DNA from 3 places in the Gordonia sp. 852002-10350_SCH5691597 genome. Region 2 is predicted to be linked to each of the others. Evidence: predicted binding sites of a transcription regulator. Region 2 holds the regulator's gene; each other region holds the start of a gene.
The links. The regulator LexA, encoded in region 2, represses DNA repair genes until DNA is damaged. The targets are predictions, from matches to a motif close to CGAACANNTGTTCG.
Positions count from the first base shown of each region.

Region 1: A5777_RS03565 (DUF222 domain-containing protein) is a predicted target of LexA. The motif match lies at 3,616-3,629, and genes of this name have one in related genera.
Region 3: A5777_RS02485 (HNH endonuclease signature motif containing protein) is a predicted target of LexA. The motif match lies at 7,112-7,125, and genes of this name have one in related genera.

Region 1 is NZ_LZMO01000047.1:417-6,176, reverse strand. Features, by position in the region: partial or broken gene A5777_RS03585 (ROK family protein) at 1-493, opposite strand, end outside; gene A5777_RS03580 (sigma-70 family RNA polymerase sigma factor) at 1,050-2,105, shown strand; gene A5777_RS03575 (VOC family protein) at 2,172-2,591, opposite strand; gene A5777_RS03570 (histidine phosphatase family protein) at 2,655-3,401, shown strand; gene A5777_RS03565 (DUF222 domain-containing protein) at 3,656-5,566, shown strand; partial or broken gene A5777_RS03560 (phosphotransferase family protein) at 5,581-5,760, opposite strand, start outside.
Region 2 is NZ_LZMO01000185.1:18,478-26,395, reverse strand. Features, by position in the region: gene hrpA (ATP-dependent RNA helicase HrpA) at 1-3,783, shown strand, start outside; gene nrdR (transcriptional regulator NrdR) at 3,757-4,305, opposite strand; gene A5777_RS13055 (LysM peptidoglycan-binding domain-containing protein) at 4,450-4,890, opposite strand; gene lexA (transcriptional repressor LexA) at 5,301-6,041, shown strand; gene ptsP (phosphoenolpyruvate--protein phosphotransferase) at 6,087-7,802, opposite strand.
Region 3 is NZ_LZMO01000033.1:2,154-10,071, forward strand. Features, by position in the region: gene A5777_RS02440 (alpha/beta hydrolase) at 1-215, shown strand, start outside; partial or broken gene A5777_RS02445 (adenylate/guanylate cyclase domain-containing protein) at 227-1,866, opposite strand; gene A5777_RS02450 (YceI family protein) at 2,146-2,700, opposite strand; gene A5777_RS02455 (NUDIX hydrolase) at 2,816-3,463, opposite strand; gene A5777_RS02460 (hypothetical protein) at 3,728-4,789, opposite strand; tRNA gene A5777_RS02465 (tRNA-Phe) at 5,044-5,120, opposite strand; tRNA gene A5777_RS02470 (tRNA-Asp) at 5,149-5,225, opposite strand; tRNA gene A5777_RS02475 (tRNA-Glu) at 5,264-5,336, opposite strand; tRNA gene A5777_RS02480 (tRNA-Lys) at 5,553-5,625, shown strand; gene A5777_RS02485 (HNH endonuclease signature motif containing protein) at 5,676-7,097, opposite strand; gene A5777_RS02490 (dihydrofolate reductase family protein) at 7,204-7,746, opposite strand; gene A5777_RS02495 (organic hydroperoxide resistance protein) at 7,800-7,918, opposite strand, start outside.

The DNA of each region.
Region 1 (5,760 bases), on a different contig from region 2:
TCGGGATCTGGATGGCGCCGACGACGCGATGCAACAGATCGTGGGTGGTGATCGAGGTGACCTTGTACCCGATATGGATACCGAGGGTCAGGAAGTCGGTCACGTTGATTTCGAACGGCAGGCGCGGACGTCCGATGGCACCGGCCGGCGCGAGGTCGGCGCGTTCACGCAGGAGCCCCGCCTTCAACAGCGCGCCGACCTGGCGGTTCACCGTCGAGATGGACAGTCCGGTTGCCTCCGCGGCGTCGTCGCGGAAAATCGGGCCGGAGAGTCGAGCGGTGCGCAACACGAGCGCTGCGGGTTTGTCGGAGAGCTCGAGGCGCGGTGTCGCGATCTGAATCGGCCGCCCCCCTCTCCTGGCACTACGTGGTTCGAGCCCGGGAACAGGCGTCGGTCGCGGCGTCGACCTGCGTGGGATCGGACGTGCGGCCGGCCGTCGGACCGGTGAGGAAAGCGTAGCTGTGCGGATGGGCTGATCAACGGTGGCGGTCATGAGCGGGTGTCCTAGGTGTCGGTGCAGCAGCGGTGTCGGTGCAGCGAATCCGGGGCGCACAGCATCGTGGACGCCGCGAGCGATGGCGTCAGCGGCCGGAACCGGAGTTCATGGCGGGCGGTCGACGATGATCGCGGGGGATTCGCGTGGAATGCGGAGGGTGAAGAGTGAAGAACTCGGATCAACGCATTCGGCGACAACACAGCACACGGGCGAACGGCAGACGACAACCCAGAGCGGTGATCACGTAGGTCACCTCTGAGATCTGCGCCAGGGCGCGGTCGTGCTCGCTCGTCATGAGCACGAAGCTAGCAACTGATCGCAGCGGCCCGCAACTCCCTTGCGCATCCCTTGCCGCAGGTCACAGACCACTTCGCGCGCCCGGCAGAGGCGTCCACCGGCGAGAATAGGCTGCCTGCGGCGCGGCGTCGCGGGTTAGACGCACCGCGCGCAAAAGTTGCCGTCCTCCGTCGCCCTGCACGAGTACCCGACCTGCGCATCCATCGAGCGTGCGCAACCGTAGAGCTTGTCGGTACCCTGTCGTAATCTGAATCACATGCCTCCGCAGACCGCCTCCACTGCGCATCTTTCCGCCGAGCCGGCGAGTTCGAGCGACACCGAATTTCACGCAGCGACCGAGCCGTTGCGCCGTGAGATCCTGGCCCATTGCTACCGAATGATGGGTTCACATCACGACGCCGAAGACCTCACCCAGGACACCTACCTCCGTGCCTGGCGCGCGTACGACAAGTTCGACGGTCGTGCGTCGGTACGGACCTGGCTGCACAAGATCGCGACCAACACCTGCCTGACCGCACTGCAGAGTAAACAGCGCAGGCCGCTCCCCTCAGGACTCGGCGGCGATGCCTTCGACCCCACCGACACACTCGAGACCGACGGCGAGGTCCCCTGGCTCGAGCCGTACGCGGGCGCCGTCGACGAGATCTCCCCCGGCGACGACGCCGACCCCGCCTATGTCGTCGGTGCACGCGAGTCGATCCGCCTCGCGTTCATCGCGGCGCTACAGCATCTACCCGAGCGGCAGCGAGCCGTACTGATCCTGCGCGATGTGCTGCAATGGCGGGCCGCCGAGGTGGCCGACACCATCGGTGTCACCACCGCAACGGTCAACAGCCTGCTGCAGCGCGCCCGCGAGCAACTCAAGAATGCTGCGCCACAGCATGATTCGACGGAAGAGATCACCGACGACGCCAAGCGTGAACTGCTTGCACGGTATGTCTCGGCGTTCGAGCGGTACGACGTCGACGCCATCGCCGACATGTTCACCGACAAGGCGATCTGGGAGATGCCACCCTTCACCGGTTGGTACCAGGGTCCGGCAGCGATCGCCACGCTCATCCGGCACAACTGCCCAGCGGAGAAGGAGGGCGACCAGATCCTCCTGCCCACTGTCGCCAACGGACAACCCGCCTTCGGGCTCTACATGCGCGAACCCGACGGCGTGCACCGCCCGTTTCACCTCCAGGTTCTCGAACTCGGCACGACTGGCCCCGACGCATCGCCCGCGGTCACGCACGTCGTCGCGTTCTTCGGCGACGACGTGGCCACCGACTTCGCCCGCTTCGGCCTGCCCGCCACCCCGCCCCGCTGATCGGCGGGTGGGCACCCTTCCCGCTGATTGAGCCGGCCGCGAGCGGAGCGAGCTGCCGAGTCGAAATCACCCCGCCTCGGGAATCGCGCCCGGGTTCATCCACACGATCTCCCAGGCGTGGCCGTCGGGATCGCAGAAGCTGCGGCTGTAGGTGAAGCCGTGGTCGTCGGGTTCGCGCAACGCACTCGCACCGTTGGCCAGCGCGGCGTCGGCCACGTCGTCGACTTCGTGCCGAGACGACGCCGAGAACGCGAGGACCACCTCGCGCGACATCCCCGCAGAGCACCCCCCACCCCGACCGGCCGCGGAGTACCCCGCGAACCGCCGGGCAGCGAGCAGCACCAGCATCGTGCGCTCATTGATCGGGAGACACACCGTCCCGGTGTCACAGAACCATTCGTCGGTGCGGAAACCGATGCTCTCGAAGAACCGGCGTGAGCGCGCGGTGTCGTCGACGGGCAGCGTGATGAACAACGTTGACGCCATACACAGACCGACCCGTACGCCGCCCGGAAGTCATCGTTGGTGGACCGCATAGGCTCTACGAGCATGGGAGTCATCTACCTCGTACGACATGGCCAGGCCAACCCGTCCGCGTACGGGGTCGCCGACAGTGCGCCCACCGAAAACGCGCCCGCCGACGACTCAGCCGCGGCCGGGAGCGACCCCGGCCCCGGCCTCACCGATACGGGTCGGGTCCAGGCCGGCCTCACCGGAACCCTGCTGTCCGCGCAGATCAGCGGTGTCACCGCCGCGATCAGCGGCGACCTCGCCCGGCAGACCGAGACACTTGCAGGCGTCCTCGCCCGCCTCGACTCCGCGCCGGAACCGATCGTCGACCCGTCCTGGAACGAGTACGAACTGCCCGCGCTCGTCGGCGCAGCGACCCCAGACGAGTTCGCCGATCAGAAGTCGTATCAGCAGCGCCTCGACGCGGGCCTCGCGCACTGGATCGACCAGACGAGCATGGCGGAGGCCGAGGGCGCGACCACCCCTCCCGGTTCCGGCGAAACCTATCCCGAATTCCGCTCACGGGTCACCGGCGCGGGCGAGCGCGCTGCCGAGTTGGCGGGCAGCGGACAGACCGTTCTCGTGGTGTCCTCGGCGGGCACCATCACGCAGCTGATCGCCGAACTGTGGGGGGTGCCGCCGCACCGTTGGCCTGCGATGGCGCGCACGATGGTCAACGCTTCGGTGACCAAACTCCTCGTCGGCCGCAGCGGGACGTCGGTGATGTCGCTCAACGAGCACGCCCACCTCGTCGACCGCGAAGGCGGCATCGCGACGTTCCGCTGAACGCCATGCCGCCGCGAGTCCTCCGCACCTGACGGCGAAACCGTAAATGTGGGTCCAATCGATGAATGTGGTTGCTGCAGCACACACATCCTCATATTCGACACACATCTGGAAGTCGTCCATCGGCAACGACTCGTATTGACCGCACCGCATCCGACGTTTCCCCGACCTGCGATCTCGAGCAGAATTTTTGTCGGTGGTCGGTCGTAGTATGGGATCACACGTTCGATCAGGTCGCAGGAGGGAGGTGCGAAGTGTCGATCGAGCCAGTGAATCCGTGGACCAACCCTGATGCGGGAGATGAGGATTCAGACAACGACGCCCTCAGCACTCTTCGTCGAGCAGGCCGGGCGTCACAAGCCGACAGCACATCTGTTGGGTCGGAAACCGATGAGTCGAGACCCCATACCGATCCCCTGGACTGGTCGACGGCCCTGCCGCTCGGGGTACTGGGCGGGATTGATCCCGAATCGCCGGGTGATGCCGACACGGTCGCGGTGATGGAAGGCCTGACCCAACTACGTTGCGGCGAAGCATTTTTGGGGTGGGCTCGGTATCAGTCGATCGGGGTGCTCTATGACCGACTGGTCGTCGCGCGTGCCGAATCGGATGGCCTGATCGTGGATGGCTTCGCCGATGCGGCGGCACGCATCTCCGGAATCTTCGCGGTATCACGCCCCCAGGCCGAACGCATGCTCGACGACGCGATCGTGTTACGCGATGACCCGCCACAGGTATTCGGCTGTCTACGCGATGGGATCATCTCGATCGAGCAAGCGCGACTGGTCATCTCACGCACCGACCTGGTCCGCGGGCCGGGCACCCCGCCCGAGGTGGTGGCCGCCGTCGATGAACAGATCGCGACCACGCTACGCACACGGCGCGGGTCGTGGAAACGGCCCCGCCTGCGCGACATGGTCGATCGGATCGTGTTCCGCCAAGACCCCGACGCGGTACGTGAACGCCGCGAGCGTGCCCTGGATAGGCGGGGCGTGTTCGTCGATAACTGTGGCGACGGGGTCGGCGAGATCACCGCGGTCATGTCGGCAGAAAACGTGCAGATCGCGGTCGCTGCGGTACGACGCCTTGCCGACGCGGTCTGCAACGGTGACGGTCGGACCCGTCAGCAACGCGCCTCGGATGCAATGTTTGCGCTGCTCTCTGGTTCACGGTTCGAATGTGCCTGCGCCAGCACCGATTGCACCGCGCAGATCCCGGAGCCCGGCACCGTCCCACCAGCCGATCCGCGATTCGTCATCCACGTCGTGTGCAACGAAGCCGCCCTCACCGCACCAGAGCCCGCCGAAAACACCGACGGCTTCACCGATCCCGACGTACCCGCTGCAGATCGAGTTGAGTCCGGCGACTTCGCCGACGATGCCGGTGGTCGTGAGCCAGACAGCGACACCGGACCAGGTACCACCCGAACCGCACGAATCGAGCGTCGCCGCGCCGAGGTGTCCGGCGACGATGTCCCGGTGGGGTTCATGGACGGCTACGGCATCATCTCCGCCGAGCATGTCCGCGACATCGCGGCGCGCCCCGATGCGGTGATCCACCGAGTCATTCCGAAGGGCACCCCCCACTACGCCGACGGCACCTACACGCTGCCCGCACACGGCGCCGACCCCTACCAGCCATCCACCGCATTGGATGAAGCAATCCGCTGCCGTGACGGCTACTGCGTCGACCCCGGCTGCAGCCACTCGGCCTGGACCGCCGACAACGACCACGTCACCGAATTCGACCACCACGACCCGCGCGCGGGTGGACAGACGAGCTACGAGAATCTGAACACCAAATGCCGGTACGGGCACATCCAGAAAACGTTCGGCAACTGGGTCGACGACCAATACCGCGACCCCACCACCGGACGGCTGGTCACCGAATACATCACCCCCGAAGGTTTCGTCATCCCAGGTGACGCCGAAACCTTTGAAGACACCTTCCCCGGACTCCGCCGCATCCGCTTCACCTCACCACACACCGGAGACCCGCCGCGCCCCCGACACCGGACACCACCCGATCTACCGCGCTCACCAACACGCGTGGCAAACAAACACGCCCGACGCCGCGCCGAACGCCGCCGCAACCGCCAACGCCGCCTCACCCGCGACGGGAACAAGTGCCTCGTCGACGACGCAGCCGCACCACCACCGTTCTGACCGAGCAACACCCGCTACGAGGCGAGCGCGGCCAGCCCAGCGGCGATGAATTCGCCCGTCGCCTCGGCGGCGTGCTCGGCGCCTTCTGACGCCGCGCCTGCACGTGCGCGATGGCTGATGCCCTCCGCGATCACACCCAACTTGAGGTTGGCCAGCCCGAGGTAGAACGGCCAGTCGCCGAGGTCGTTGCCGGT
Region 2 (7,918 bases):
CGTCGAGCATCCGTTCCGGTGCTCGAGTTCCCACCGGAGCTGCCGGTCTCGGAGGCCCGCGACGAAATCGCTGCCGCGATCGCCGCTCACCAGGTCGTGGTGATCGCGGGCGAAACCGGATCGGGCAAGACCACCCAGCTTCCCAAGATCTGCCTGGAACTCGGCCGAGGCGTGCGCGGCGCCATCGGTCACACCCAGCCGAGGCGTATCGCCGCGAGTTCGGTGGCACGGCGTATCGCCGACGAGACGAACACCGAGATCGGCGATGCCGTGGGGTACTCGGTGAGGTTCTCCGACCGCTCCGGCGCCGACACCCTCGTCAAGGTGATGACCGACGGCATCCTCCTGCGCGAGATCGCCACCGATCCGATGCTGCGCGCCTACGACACGCTGATCATCGACGAGGCGCATGAACGAAGCCTGAACATCGATTTCATCCTCGGGTACCTGCACCGACTGCTCCCCCGTCGCCCCGACCTCAAGCTCATCATCACGTCGGCGACGATCGAACCCGACAGGTTCGCGCGGCATTTCACCACGCCCGACGCCGAGGTACCCGTCCTCGAGGTGTCGGGGCGGGCGTATCCCGTCGACGTCCGCTACCGCCCCCTCGTCTCCTCCGACGGCCCCGACACGGGTGACGAACGCGGTGGCGGCGAGCACGCTGACCTCGACCAGATCCAGGGCATTGACGCCGCCATCGACGAGTTGTGGGGACGCAGCAACGCCGGTGGCGACATCCTGGTATTTCTGCCCACCGAGCGTGACATCCGTGAGGCGGTGGACTCGCTGTCCCGACGAGTCGCGGCAGGCGCCGAAGTGGTTCCGCTGTACGCACGATTGTCGATCGCCGAACAACAGAAGGTGTTCACACCGTCACGCGGCAATCGAATCGTGTTGTCCACCAACGTCGCCGAGACGTCGCTGACGGTCCCTGGCATCCGCTACGTGATCGACACGGGTACCGCACGTATCTCGCGATACTCGGCGCGCACCAAGATCCATCGACTCCCGGTCGAACCGATCTCGCAGGCGAGCGCCCGCCAGCGCGCCGGGCGCTGCGGACGAGTCGCCCCCGGCATCTGCATCCGCCTGTACAGCGAGGCCGACTTCGACGCCCGCCCCGCCTTCACCGACCCCGAGATTCTCCGCACCGACCTCGCGTCGGTCATCTTGCAGATGGCATCGCTGCGGCTCGGCGACATCGCCGACTTCCCCTTCGTCCAACCTCCCGACGCACGCGGTATCCGCGACGGCATCGGGGTTCTCACCGAGCTCGGCGCAATCACGACGACCGACAAGACCGACACCACGCCGCGGTTGACACCTGTCGGACGCACGATGTCGCGTATCCCGGTCGAGCCGAGGGTCGCGCGCATGCTGATCGCCGCGCACGAATCCGGTTGTCTCGACGACGTTCTGGTCATCGCCGCCGCACTGTCGATTCCCGACGTTCGTGAGCGGCCCGGCGATCACCGCGAGGCTGCCGACGCCGCGCACAAACGGTTCGTCGTGCCAGGGTCCGACTTCATGGGCTACCTCGCACTGTGGCGCTCCCTGCAGGAGAAGCGACAGGAGCTGTCCGGCAACCAGTTCCGCCGCACCTGCGAGCGCGAGTTCCTCCACTACCTCCGCATCCGCGAATGGCAGGATCTGCACCGACAGCTACGGCGCATCGTCGACGATCTCGGCTGGTCGACGAAAGAATCTGGGACGTCGAAGAATTCTGCTGAGCCCGCGGAGTCACACCACACCGATGCGATCCACCAGGCGATACTGTCCGGGCTCCTGAGCAACATCGCCGCCCGCAACGCCGAGGGTCGGGAGTACACCGGCGCACGCAACACGACGCTGATGATCTTTCCCGGCTCGTCACTCTCCAAGAAGCCGCCCGCATTCCTGATGGCTGCCGAGATCCTGGAAACGTCACGACTTTTCGCGCACACCGTCGCGGGAATCGACCCGCTGTGGGCCGAGCGACTCGCAGGCGACCTGGTCAAACGCACATACAGCGAGCCGCACTGGTCGTCGAAGCGCGGTGCCACGATGGCATACGAACGTGCGACGCTCTACGGCGTCCCGTTGGTGGCCCGACGCCGCGTCGACTACGGCCCCATCGACCCCGCAGCCGCGCGTGACATGTTCATCCGGCACGCGCTCGTCGAAGGCGACTGGAAGACCAATCATCCGTTCTTCGAACGCAATCGGGCACTCCTGTCCGACGCCGCCGAAGTCGAACACCGCGCTCGACGCCGCGACGTGGTGATCACCGAAGACCAACTGTTCGACTTCTACGACCATCGCATCGGCGCCGAGGTCACCTCGGCACGCCACTTCGACACCTGGTGGAAGAAGGCGCGCCGAGCCGACCAGGCGCTGCTCGACCTCACCCCGAAGGACGTCGCCGCCGACGTCCACGTCGCCGATGCCGACTATCCCGGCGAGTGGCAACAGGGCGATACCCGCTACCGCCTGCGATACCGGTTCGAGCCCGGCGCGCCCGATGACGGTGTGTCCGTGCTCATTCCGCGTCCACTGTTGCGACACGTACGTCCTGCTGGTTTTGACTGGCTGGTCCCGGGAATGCGTAGCGAACTCGCCACCGAGTTGATCAAGACACTGCCCAAGACCATCCGCAAAACGATGGCCCCCGCCGGACGATTCGCCGATCTCGCGCTGTCTCGCCTCACCCCACGCCGAGAGCCACTCACCACCGGCCTCGCGCGTGAACTGTCGACGATCACCGGGCAGACGATTGCGGCCGACGACTTCGCTCCCGAGCGACTCCCCGCCTACCTTCGGATGAACTTCGTCGTGATCGACGAGCGAGAGGAGTCGGTCGCCACCGGCAAATCCCTCGCCGACCTCCGCCGACGTATCGAGGGTGACGCGCCTGCGCCGACGCCGCGTCGGGTGTACCCGACGTGGACGGCCGACGGAATCGGAACACTTGCCGAGTCGAGCGTCGATACGGTTGCCGGACAACAGATCACACGCTATCCATCACTCGAGGTCGTCGCTGGAGAGCGCAACCGTGGGGTGGCACGGACGCTCGCGACGTCGGACGCACAGCGACGTGTGCAACTGCACGGTGCCGTCATAGAACTGCTCGACCATGCGATCGCGCCGCTCTCGCGCAAGATCAGCGCCGGGCTCGACCCGGCCGATCGACTGGCCATGAGTCAGAGTCCCTACGCGTCGCCCGACGCGCTGTATTCCGACTGCACCCGCAGGGCGATTCGCGACATCGCGCCCGCAGCAGTCGATCTGGGCTCGATCCGCACGCCGTCGGCCTTCGACGAACTCGTCTCGACACTGCGACCGCGCGTATCGGCAGCGGCGCCGGAGTACTTCGCACTCGCCGTCGAGGTCTTGCGCGAGGTGGCTCCCCTACGTGCCGAGATCGACCGCCATTCGGGTCAAACAGCATGCGACGACGTCGCCGAACAGTTCAACAACCTGGTCTTCGACGGATTCGTCCTGGCCACGGCGCGCGAACACCTGCAGCACGTTCCGCGATACCTGACCGCCGCACGGCAGCGTCTCGAGCAACTTCCTGCCGCGGCCCTTCGCGACCGCGATGGAATGGCCGCCATCGACAGAGTCACCGAGCGGTGGAACCAGCGCCTGACACAGCTCCCCGAATCGCGCCGAGACGCCGTCAGCGAGGAAGCGCAGTGGATTGTCGAGGAACTTCGGGTCAGCCTCTTCGCCCAGAAGCTCGGGACCGCCTATCCCATTTCGGAGAAACGCGCGCTACGAGCTCTTGACCGACTCGGTTGACACCGGACGCGGTGGAGTCGTCGCTGAGTCGACGGCGGGCGGGGTGTCGAGGTCGTCTGCGCCTTCGTGGGAACCGGTGAGGTTGCCCTGGAGGTCGTCGATCTCGCGTTGAAAGTCTTCGAGCGAATCGAACGAGCGATAGACCGAGGCGAAACGTAGATATGCCACCTCGTCGAGGTCGCGCAGCGGGCCGAGAATGGCCAGACCGACCTCGTTGCTGGGGATCTCAGCCGAACCCGACGACCTGACAGCGTCTTCGACCTGCTGAGCCAACTGTGCGAGATCGTCTTCGTTCACGTGACGTCCCTGGCATGCGCGGCGCACCCCGCGCATCACCTTTTCTCTGCTGAACGGCTCGGTCACTCCGTTTCGCTTCACGACTGCCAGAACAGCACTCTCGACCGTGGAGAAACGTCGCCCACATTCGCTGCACGCGCGACGTCGGCGGATTGCCTGCCCCTCATCGGCGACACGCGAATCGACGACCTTGGTGTCTTCGTTCTTGCAAAACGGGCAGCGCATGTAGTCCTCGTGCGAATCTCGGGACGCAGCGGCTCCGTCGGTCTGGCGTGGTCCGATCGTCTGACGACCGGCGGAAGCGAGACCGCAGCGGTGACCGTGTCGGTTTCCGACTGGACCCTGTGACATCGAGAATACCGCCAGCGCTTAGCGGTACGCGGGTGTGACAAGCGGTTGGCCAACGCGCAGCCCGCTCGACGGCAGATCGTTGAGGTCGATGATCTCGTCGATCACGGTTTGACGCGGCATATCGGGCGCGACCCGCGCCGCGATCGAGCTCAGCGATTCGCCGGAACGCACATGGACCACCTGCGTAGAGGTCGAAGCCGGCATGCTCGCCCGCTGGTAGTCGGCACCGATGGTCCCGACCACCCACACGGTCAGTGCCAAACCGATTCCCGCGAGCACCGCCAATATCGCAGCCCGTCGTCGACGGGCCGCCACCAGCTCGCCGACGCCACCGGCGCATCGCGTGCCTGCGGGACGCGTAGAGGTGCCGTGATCGAACGTGATCCGATGTCGACGCTGCGGCGAGACGTCTGCGCCGGCTGCCCGTCGGACCTCACTTGTTCGAACACGTCCCGCCACACGCAGCTCTTCGCTACGGACGGCATTCGACGGCGCGCGTCCACTGACCACCGTGGCGCGGTGAACCCGGGAACGAGGCGTTTGTTCAGGTCGAGGGGGTGCAGATCGGGCGGTCGGCGGTGTTGCCACGGATGCACTCGACGTGCTGGGAACCGAGCGGGTCACCGGGTTTGTCATCAGGCTGGTCATCGCTACCTCCAATGGTCGATCAAGCGTTCGATGAACTGATGTTCGAGTTCTACCAGAGGGGTCCGACAAAGTCCTGCGACACGTCGAACAAATGTTTGATGTTGTCCGTGGCCTCCGCTACTGTCGGCGCCAGACGATGGAAGAAAGACGCACCCACCCCGCTTCACAACAGCAGCCAGTTCACAACAGCAGCCGCTTCAAGATCAGGAAGGACGGAACCGATGACAGAGAAGTCACGACGCAGCCCGTCGTCGCCCAAGGGCAACGGTCGCAGCGTCGAGGGAAAGAAGAGCGAAGGCGGCGAGGAGGCACCGATCCATCCGGCCGTCGCCGAGGCCACACTCACCGGTCGCCAGCGTGACGTCCTCGATGTGATCCGAAAGTCGGTACGCGAGCGTGGATATCCGCCGAGCATTCGAGAGATCGGCGACGCCGTCGGCCTCACCTCCACCTCATCGGTCGCTCACCAGTTGCGCACCCTCGAGCGCAAGGGCCTGCTGAAACGGGACGCCAACCGTCCGCGAGCGGTCAACGTCTCCGAGGCTCCCGACGCACCGCACTCCGATGCCATCAACGGAGATCTCCCGACGCCCACGTTCGTTCCGGTACTCGGCCGTATCGCGGCGGGCGGTCCGATTCTCGCGGAGGAGGCGGTCGAAGACGTCTTTCCGCTCCCGCGTGAGCTCGTCGGTGAGGGCTCGTTGTTCCTGCTCCGCGTCGTCGGCGAATCGATGATCGACGCCGCGATCTGCGACGGCGACTGGGTCGTCGTACGTCAGCAGAACGTCGCCGACAACGGCGACATCGTCGCAGCGATGATCGACGGCGAGGCGACGGTGAAGACCTTCAAACGCAAAGACGGCCACGTCTGGCTGATGCCGCACAACCCGCTCTTCGATCCGATCCCCGGAGACGACGCCGCCATCCTCGGCAAGGTCGTGACGGTCATGCGTCGGGTGTGATGCACTGAACCTGGCCCCGCAGGTCACTGACCAGCGGGGCCTATATCAGTGGTCGAGTTTTTCGGCAGCGGCACGTCGGGCGAGTGCCGGACTCGAGGTCGCAAGCGCGGCAGCTGCCGCGGTCCGGCACTGCTCCATGGTTACCGTCGACAGCTTCGCCCCGACTGCTGCTGTCGCGGCCGGAGCCGCCGACAGCGAGGTGACTCCCAGTCCGACGAGCACACACGCGAGCGACGGGTCGGCCGCGGCCTCACCACAGACGCCGACGGGCTTGCCCTGCTGGGCGCCGGCCGTCGCGACCTGAGAGATGAGTGCGAGCACCGCGGGTTGCCACGGGTCGGTCAGTTCGGCGAGTTCTGCCGACATCCGGTCGGCCGCCATCGTGTACTGCGTGAGGTCGTTGGTTCCGATCGACACGAAGTCGACCTCAGCCAGAATCGCCGGCGCCAGGATCGCCGCAGCCGGGATCTCGATCATCACTCCAGCCGTCAGACCACGCTGACGGACGAGATCGGCGAACTGTGCGGCCTCCGCGGCCGTGGCGATCATCGGTGCCATGACCCACGGCGTCGTACCGGATTCTTCTGCCGCGCGCGCGATCGCGTCGAGCTGAGTTCGCACGATTTCGGGGTGGTCATCGCCGATTCGGTTACCGCGTACGCCGAGTGCGGGGTTCGCCTCGTCCGGGTGCTCGATGAAGGCCAGCGGCTTGTCCGAACCGGCGTCGAGCGTTCTGATGACGACTTTCTGGCCCGCGAACGCTTCGAACACGTCGCGGTACAGACGTGTCTGCTCGTCGACATCGGGTTCCTCTGCCCGGTCGAGAAATGCCAACTCGGTGCGGAACAGCCCGATCCCCTCGACCGGCGCATCGGCCGCGCGACGCGCCGACACACCATCGGCGACATTCGCCAGGATGGCGACGTCGGTGCCGTCAGCAGTCCGGCCAGGGCCACGCCACGCAGCAACAAGCGCTGCCTCCGCAACACTGCGCTCGACGAGTTCGCGCGCCTCGGACTCCTCCGGTTCGACGGTGATCGACCCCGCACCGCCGTCGAGCAAAACCATTGTGCCGCTGGTGATCTCACTCAATCGAGCCACGGCGACCACGCACGGGATGCCCAATTGACGCGCGATGATGGCGGTATGACTGGTCGGTCCGCCGAGACGCGTGGCCAGCCCGACGATCACAGCGGGATCGAGCCCCGCGGTATCCGCGGGAGCGAGGTCGTCCGCGAAGAGGATCGACGGTTGGCTCGGCGTCGGAATTCCCGGCTCCGGCCGGCCGAGCAACTCGGCGACCACCCGGTCACGCACGTCGTTGAGGTCGGTGATCCGCTCTGCCATCAACCCGCCGAGTTTGGCGAACATCTCGGAGAACTGCGCCGTGGCCGCGACTGCGGCAGCAGGTGCCGACGCCCCCTTCGAGACACGGGACTTTGCCGCACCGATCCATCCCCGATCCTCGGCCAACCCGGCGGTCGCGGCAAGAACCTCGGCCGCAGCTCCCGACGCGTGTGATGCGCGATCACGCAGTCTGCCCGCGACGACTGCCGCGGCGGCGACGAGACGTTCCGACTCCGTGTCCCGCTCGCCCTCGGCGAGGACGCGATCAGTGCCGAGTGACGTCTCGTCGTACTCGACGCGCCCACCCGGCCACAACACCGGCCCGTAGGCAAACCCCGCGACGACGGGTGTTCCCGTCAACTCTCCCTGACCGTTCATGGTGACCCGATTCTCCGTTACCAGGTGATTCTCCATTGCGTCTGCTGCCTTCCGGGTCGATCGGCCGGGTGCGGTGATCTGTGAGGAATACCCGGCGTCGTGAATTTCTGTGATCAAAGTTACTCGAAACGCTTGACTTGTCAACACACACG
Region 3 (7,918 bases), on a different contig from region 2:
GCGAAACACCGACGCCCTATGTGGAGCGCGCGTCAGACATGCCGGGCGTCGACGCCGGGCGCGCGTACGCAGAGTCGGCGCAGGCGCACACCGGGGAAGCCGTCGAGAAGGCCCGTGTGCTGCTGCCACCGCTGCTGAAGCTTCTCGACGACCTTCAGAATGGCGGAGTTGACCTACCCGGTGTTCCCGACATCCCGCTGCACCTGCCGAAATAGCTTGCGCAGCGTCACTTGTCGGAGTGTTTGGACGAGCCCGTCGCCATCCGGATCGCGGGACCGAGCAGTCCGGAGATCAGCCCGCCGATCGACAACGGCGTCTGGCCGTCGAGTCCGATCGGGGCATACATCTCGGTGATCTCACTGCGCCCCCGCACAACTCGACGATCAACCGCCGTCCAGTGCTCGCTCTCGCCCTCCGACGCGTCTATCGCCTCGCCGCTGGCGAGAACCGGATAGCGGCCGCTGCGGGCAGCCTCCGACAGGCGCGCGCACTCGTTGACCGGGTCACCGATCACGGTGTACTCGTAGCGCCGTTCAGCACCGATGTTGCCCGCGAACACGGTTCCGTAAGAAACTCCGATCCCCCACCGGATCTCGAGCGCTTCGGTCAGACCCCTGGCAAGGTCACGCGCGGCGGCGAGTGCCGCGGCGGCCGGGTCGTCGAGTTCGACGGGGGCGCCGAACACCGCGAGCGCCGCGTCGCCTCGAATTTGTTGACAAAGCCGCCGTGTCTGTCGACCACGTCGGCGACAACGGAGAAGAACGAGTTGAGGAGCGCCGCGGTATCTTCCGGCGCCCGATGCTCGGCCAGCGTCGTGGATCCGACGATGTCGACGAACAGCACCCCGACCTGACAGTTCGATCCGTGCATCCCCGCGCCGTGTTCGATGGCGAGTTGCGCGACGGTGTCGCCGACGTGCCGTGCGAACAGTTCACGCATCCGCTCCCGCTCGTCAAGACCCTCGACCATCTCGTTGAAGCCGTGTTGCAGCACTCCGAGTTCGGACGAGTCGTACACATCGACGTGGGTGGTGAGGTCGCCATTCTGGACCCGCTGCACGGCGTGCCGCAGTTCGGTGAGCGGGTCGATGATGGCCTGCCCGACCAACATGATGACGCGCACGCCCGCAGCGAGACCGACCGCGGCCAGCACCACTGTCGTCCAATCGATCCTGCCGGCGGCCGGTGGCAACAGGCCCGATCCCCTCCCGAGGTTGATGATCAGCAGTCCACTCATCGGCACGAGGCAACTGATCGCCCACACCGCGGCCATGCGTGCACGCACGCCCTGCACCGCATGGGTTGCCGGGTGATCCTGCAGCGCGATGATCAGCAGCGGGCGCGCCGAGCGTTCGGCGAACAGGTAGGTGAGGCAGCGGATCGACATACCTGCAAGGGCGAACGCGACAGCCACCCCGAGTAGGTCGTCGGCGCTGAGCCTGCCCAGCGACAGAAGCACGTAGCTGAGCACGGCCAAGAGCCAGCCGACGATCGTGGCCGCCGCCTGCGCGAACGGGATTCTCTGGACGGATCGTCGACGCTCCCGATCGGCCTGCTCGCCACTGATGAACCAGCGCAACTGCGGCACCATCACGGCGAAGACCAGCACCACATTGACCACGAGACCGACGCCGATCGCCGCGACGACGGCCGGAAAGTTCGGTGCGCCCAGCGTCGTGGCGAAGGTCATCTGGCCACCGTTGTAGGCGAGCTGGACCAGCAGGAACGTCTCGAGGCCGACGAGCACGTTGCTGCCGACGATTGCCGAACCGGCGATCACGCTCGCGCGGCGGGCGAGCCGGATGCGCTCCGCCCGGCCGATGCCTCCCCATTCGCGCAACGTCGGAGGCCGCTCGACGCCCCACACGAATGTCGAGTATCGACGCCGCGCGCGAGACCACCTGTCATCGTGGTCGCGGGAGCGTTGCGGCTGCACCGAGGCGCCTTTCTGCCTGTTGTGTCACATAAGACAGTTCATTGTGACAGGCGAAATGCCGGGATCAGAACTCGATCGTGTGTGACGACGCACGCCGAAACGCCAAAAAGGCCGGCGCCGCTCCCGGGGGACTGACGGGAACGGCACCGGCCGCGGACTCGTACGTCATGTCGAGGTCATCGACTCATCGCACGAGCGGTCATGATCGGATCAGGCCTGCGCCTTGAGCGCCTCGATCTCGAGGTTGATGGTGACCTTGTCGCCGACGACGACGCCGCCACCCTCGAGTGGCATCTCGATGTCGATGCCGAAGTCCTTGCGGTTGATCACGGTGGTTGCCTCGAAGCCGGCAACAGCGCCCTGGCCCATGCCCGGGTTCGATCCGTTGAACTCGAGTGCGAGGTCGACCGACTTGGTCACGCCGTGCAGGGTGAAGTCGCCGGTGAGCACGAAGTTGTCACCGTCGGGGCGCACGCTGGTCGAGACGAAGGTCGCCTTGGGGAACTTCTCGGCGTCGAAGAAGTCGGCCGACTTGATGTGGCCGTCACGCTGCGGGTTTCCGGTGGTGATGGTCGTGACGTCGATCTCGGCCTGCACCGACGGGGTGCCGTCCTCGGCAACAGTGATGGTTCCGCTGAACGACTCGAACTTGCCGCGAACCTTGCTCACCATCAGGTGCTTCACGACGAAGCCGACGGTCGAGTGGGTGGGATCGATGTTCCAGACGCCGGCCTCGATGGGGGCCTTGACGGTGCTTGTGGTCATGGTGAAACTCCTCGGCTTCTTGTCGTTTCGGGTTGTGGTCCGTGGACCGTCTTCTCGGCCCATCGCTCATTCTAAACGGACCGCGGTCCGATTTCATTCCGCTAGACCAAACTATTTATTTCCAGGCGAATACTGGCTGCTCAAAGCCATCGACGCGGGTATCGCGACCTCGCAGGACGACCTCGACGAACTGATAGATCACCGCGGCGGTCGGCGCGTGGAGCAATGCCGAGTGACCGCTCGGCGAGTGATCATCGGGGTCACGACGCAGCCCGGGGATACGGAGTTGTATGACCGGACGCGGCGATTCGGGGATCGCGATGAACCGCGGTTCGTCGAGTAGGTCGTCGAGTGGCACGAAGAACAGTTCCGACACCTCGTCGGGGCTCGGCGTCGGAGGCGGTGCGTCGTCCGGCGCCCAGCAGACGACGGGCGTCATGATGAAGCCGGATCGTGTCGGGTAGTCGTCGAGCAATCCGAGTACGTCGTCGGTGTCGAGCGCCACCCCGAGTTCCTCGTGCAGTTCCCGCAGCGCGGCGTCGACGATTCCCTCTCCCGGGTCGAGGCGTCCGCCGGGGAGCGCGAACTGTGCGGCATGGCGACGCATGGTCAGTGGCCGACGCAGAACCCAGATTCCCTGTCGGTCGGCTTGATTCGAGATCACGATGGCGACGGCGGCGGGCCTGGCATCAGGATCGTCGACGACGCGACGTTCGAGAGCCGCGATGCGATCAGTGGCGATCGTGCGATCGATAGATGTCACATATTCAGTTCACCACGGTCGAAGAATCGCTAACCGATGTGCCCGCACACACACCGGCGACTCGCTCGTGATCTGCACCGGCGAACCTTTTCTCCGTCACGACGATCGGCCACCATTGATACACCCGCGAACCGAAACCTCCTCCAAGACAAGGCAGATCATGTCCACGATCGTTGTCACTCTCATCGTCCTGGTCCTTCTCGCCGTGCTGAGTAATCGCCCGGGGTTGAACTTCTATGCGCGCAGCATGGGTGGGTCGGGGCGCTAGACCCGCAGTTGTCCGTGCTCGTGCTGCGCCGTCGCCCGCGCGACTGCCGCGCGTAGGTGATAGTCGATGATCGCCAGCGCGAACAGACCGAGCGCGAGGTTGTAGAGCGCCCCGAACCCGTCGAGCGCGAAGTCGACGAGGGCGTTGGACATCGTGAAGACGAGCGCCGCCATGCGCAGTGCGCGTAGCGGCCAGACGCGATCGGTGTAACGGCGACCGATCATCGCCGACGCCGAGCACGCAAGCGTCAGCACGCCACTGACGAACAGAATCCACGCGGCGGTGGGGTCGCGGGCCAGTTCGAGATAGACCCCGTAGTCGCGGTGATTCACATAGAGCGCGAGCGCACCCGCGATCACGGTGAGCGCGGAGCTGACGACCAGCAGCCAGCCGATCAGCACCAACCACCAGCGTCGTCGAAAGAAGCTCGGAATCAACGCGAGTGCGCGCGCACGCAGTCGGGTCAACCGGTCAGGGGTGTGCACGCTCGCGTCGAGTAGGCCGCGAATATGCGCCACGAGTGCCGGGTCGGCGTCGCGTGCTTCGGCGAAGTCGAGAAGGTCGGTGGCCTGGCGGCGTCGACTCTCCGGAAGTCCGTGCGCCACACCGTCGGCCGCGATCACCGCCGCGTTCGCGATCGCCTCGGGCACAGATGGGCGCTTGACGTCGCGGACGAATCGACTGATCAACAGGATCAGCACCACCAGCAGGTACATGATCTCGGCCGACGGGCCGTAGAAGTAGTCGTTGTCCTTGGTGACGAACTTGCCCACTTCATCGAGGAACAAGCCGAATCCGATACCACCCATCACCACCGCAACAATCCGAGGCGTCGAACCAAGAAGCAGCCACCCGAAGACCAACGCGAGCATCATGAGCGCCCCGCCCCACAGCGCGTGGGCTATGTGCAGCGTGCCGTTTCCGATCTGCGGGTAGCCGGTCAGACGCAGGTAGGCACGCGTCACGAGGATCGTGCCGATCGCGAAGATGAGGAACCACTGCACCGCAGCGGTCCCGTAGACGCTGCGCACCAGGACCGTCGTTTGCCGAGCCGACATGAGGCGATTGTCGCGCGCGACGGTGCAGCGTGAGTTCGGAATCGGGCAGGGTGTCTCGGATGAGCGCGCCCGAGACTCCGTGGTCTTGAGCTCGGCCGACCCCATCGGAGTGGAATGGCTTGCCGGGATGGCAGAGCGGTACGGGCCTGGGCTCACCCGATGAATCGGCTCCGCGGAGCCGACGCTCCGGGCAGCCATCGTCGAAAAGCAAAAGACCATCCGGCAAGCCGGATGGTCTTTTTCGAGTAGATATCTGGTGGCCAGAGTCGGGATCGAACCGACGACCTTCCACTTTTCAGGCGGACGCTCGTACCAACTGAGCTACCTGGCCAGGAGGCCCGGTGCGAAACCGAAACCTTTGGCGACCCTGACGGGACTCGAACCCGCGACCTCCGCCGTGACAGGGCGGCGCGCTAACCAACTGCGCCACAGGGCCATCTTCAATTTTCCTGCTCCCCCGTAGAGGATCAGTTGTACCCCCTACGGGATTCGAACCCGCGCTACCGCCTTGAAAGGGCGGCGTCCTAGGCCGCTAGACGAAGGGGGCCGGTTCTCCGTTGGGAGCCGACTCAGCTTAGGACACCGCTCGCGCAATTCACAAATCGGCTGGTCAGCCTGCATTTCGCGCGAGTTGATGCCCTCCGAACACCATACCCGGATCCGACGCCGACGGCATCGACAATTCCAAGCCCACCGTCGATGCACCGCCGCGCAGTCGACCTGTAAACTCACTTCCTGCGTCGGCCACAGCGCCGAGGCGTCCGCCCCTATAGCTCAGTTGGTAGAGCTACGGACTTTTAATCCGCAGGTCGTAGGTTCGAGCCCTACTGGGGGCACTCGCAATAGAGTCCGCGCCGGCACGCGGCGGGCGTTCCGCTGAACGTCGTCACGCTGCGGCCAGCGACGCCGCCCGGTCGGCGCGGGCTGCGGCGGACTGCTTGAACCGCCAACTCGCGTACAGCACCTCAGTGGTGTAGCCCAAGTTGAGAGGTCCCGGGTTCTCGGGGACGACCGCGTCGTCAGAGATCGCCGCGGGCCGCCACACGCCCGGCACACTGGTCGGCGGCGCCTGCTCGATCGGCTGGTGATCATTCTGTCGATGAAATGTGAACTGCTGCAACGCATGCGCCCTGATCAAGAACTCACCACGATGCAACGATCGGTGATGCGACGAACACAGCAGCACCAAGTTGTCGGGTGTCGTGTCGCCACCATGCGACCAGAACCGGACGTGATGAGCGTGTAGATGTCTGGTCCGTCCACACCCCGGATAGCGGCAACCGCCGTCGCGCGCCAAGATCGCGCGCAGGGTCCGCGTCGAGGGTGTCCGCGTTCGACGGCCCCACGACGCGATGGTCCCCTGCTTTCCGTGATGCACGTCGGTCTTGGTGCCCGCACACGACGCCTCCTTCACCTCCGCCCCCGACACTGCCGGGCCGCCCTCGACATGCGGATCGGGAGCGACGACGACGGGCAGGTCCGGTGCCCCGTCGTCGCGCTCATGCGAGTGGACGACCACTTCAGCGCCCGGCGTGAACGTGGGCACCTTGATCGCCGACTGCATCGTGTCGGCCATCAGCACGACAGCGGGTGCGATGTTGGACGGAGTATGGCGCCACAGACGCCGGTCCGAAGGTTCCAGCCCTAATTCCTCGGACGAAACATCCTGCGCCGCAGCCAGTTCGGCAATATCCGGGACGTCCTCGTCGGCTTCGACGTTGCGCGTGCGCTCGTACTCGGCACGGACAGTTGCTGCCATGAACGATGCCCCGTCCATCGCCGACAACCGCATCCGCGCCGACAGTGTGCCGTCGGAATTCCACTCCCACGAGGCGGTCGATTCGACCTCACCCTCGGTGGCCTCGCGCTCCCGCTGATCTATCGAGCGGATTGCCCGCACCACTCGCTCGAGCTGAGCAGCGTCGGCAGACAAGGCGACGTTGAGTAGTTCGTCCTCGCGATCGGGCGTCACGACCCGCGTCAAGGCACGCACTTTCGAGTACGACAACCGACCTTGCGCGAATGCCGCACGAATCCTCGGCAGTTCGTCGAGAGTGCGCGCCACCCGCACGTACTCCTGTGCGGTCCGCGTGGATAGTCCGGTCCGCAACGTCAACCAGTGCGCGCACGACATGATGCCGTCACCGGACCAGCCGATGCGTCGGTCGAATTCCGACACCAACAGCAGGAACCGGGCCGTCATACTCGCGATCTGGCCCGCGTAGCCCTCCAGCCGATCGGCGATCTCCTCCACCGCGAGATCGGACGGATCAGCCGCGTCGAAGATGTCTGTGCTGCCACCGGTCATGACCACCCCTGGATCGATGATATGTTCGATAGATTCATCGCATCGGCGGGTACTGACAGAGATTTCGGAGTGAGCGTTCAGCGGAACGCTCGACGGTCACGTGCGTTCAGCGGAACGCCCCGACGTGGTAGCGGGCGCAGACGAAACCCTGATTGCGCGCGACGTCGAGCAGCTCGAGATCGCATCGCGCAGTGAACAGCGGACGTCCCGACCCGAGCATCACCGGCGCGATCGAGACGATGAGTTCGTCGAGCATCCCGCCCGACCAGAATTGCGCGGCGAGGTCGCCGCCTCCGACGATCCAGACATCTCGCCCGCCCGCAGCGTCGACCATGGCTTGGCGGTGACCCGCGGGCCCTCCGGACACGATGCGGACGGTGTCGGCGACGGGCGTCAGGTCGCGTGTGCTGAATACAAGTGTCGGCAACTCGTACGGCCACGGATTACCCTGGTGCACTTCATGTTCGACGACCCACTCGTACGTTGTCGACCCCATCACCAGACAGCCGACGTCGCCGAGGAACTCGGTGTAGTTCATCGGCCCGTCCTCGTCGATTGGCTGACTCAGCAGCCAATCGAGCGAGTCCAGCGAGTCGGCAAGGAAGCCATCGAGAGTCTGTGCTGTGTAATAGCGAAACCGCGTTGCCATGAAACCAGTATGGGACCGGCCACCGCGTGTCCGGCGTCAGTCGCCAATCAGGGTCAGTCTTCCGCCAGGGTGAGGGTCACGTCGATGTTGCCGCGCGTGGCGTTGGAGTACGGACACACCTGATGAGCCGCGGCGGTGAGTGCCTGCGCGTCGTCTGCGCTCAGCGCCGGCA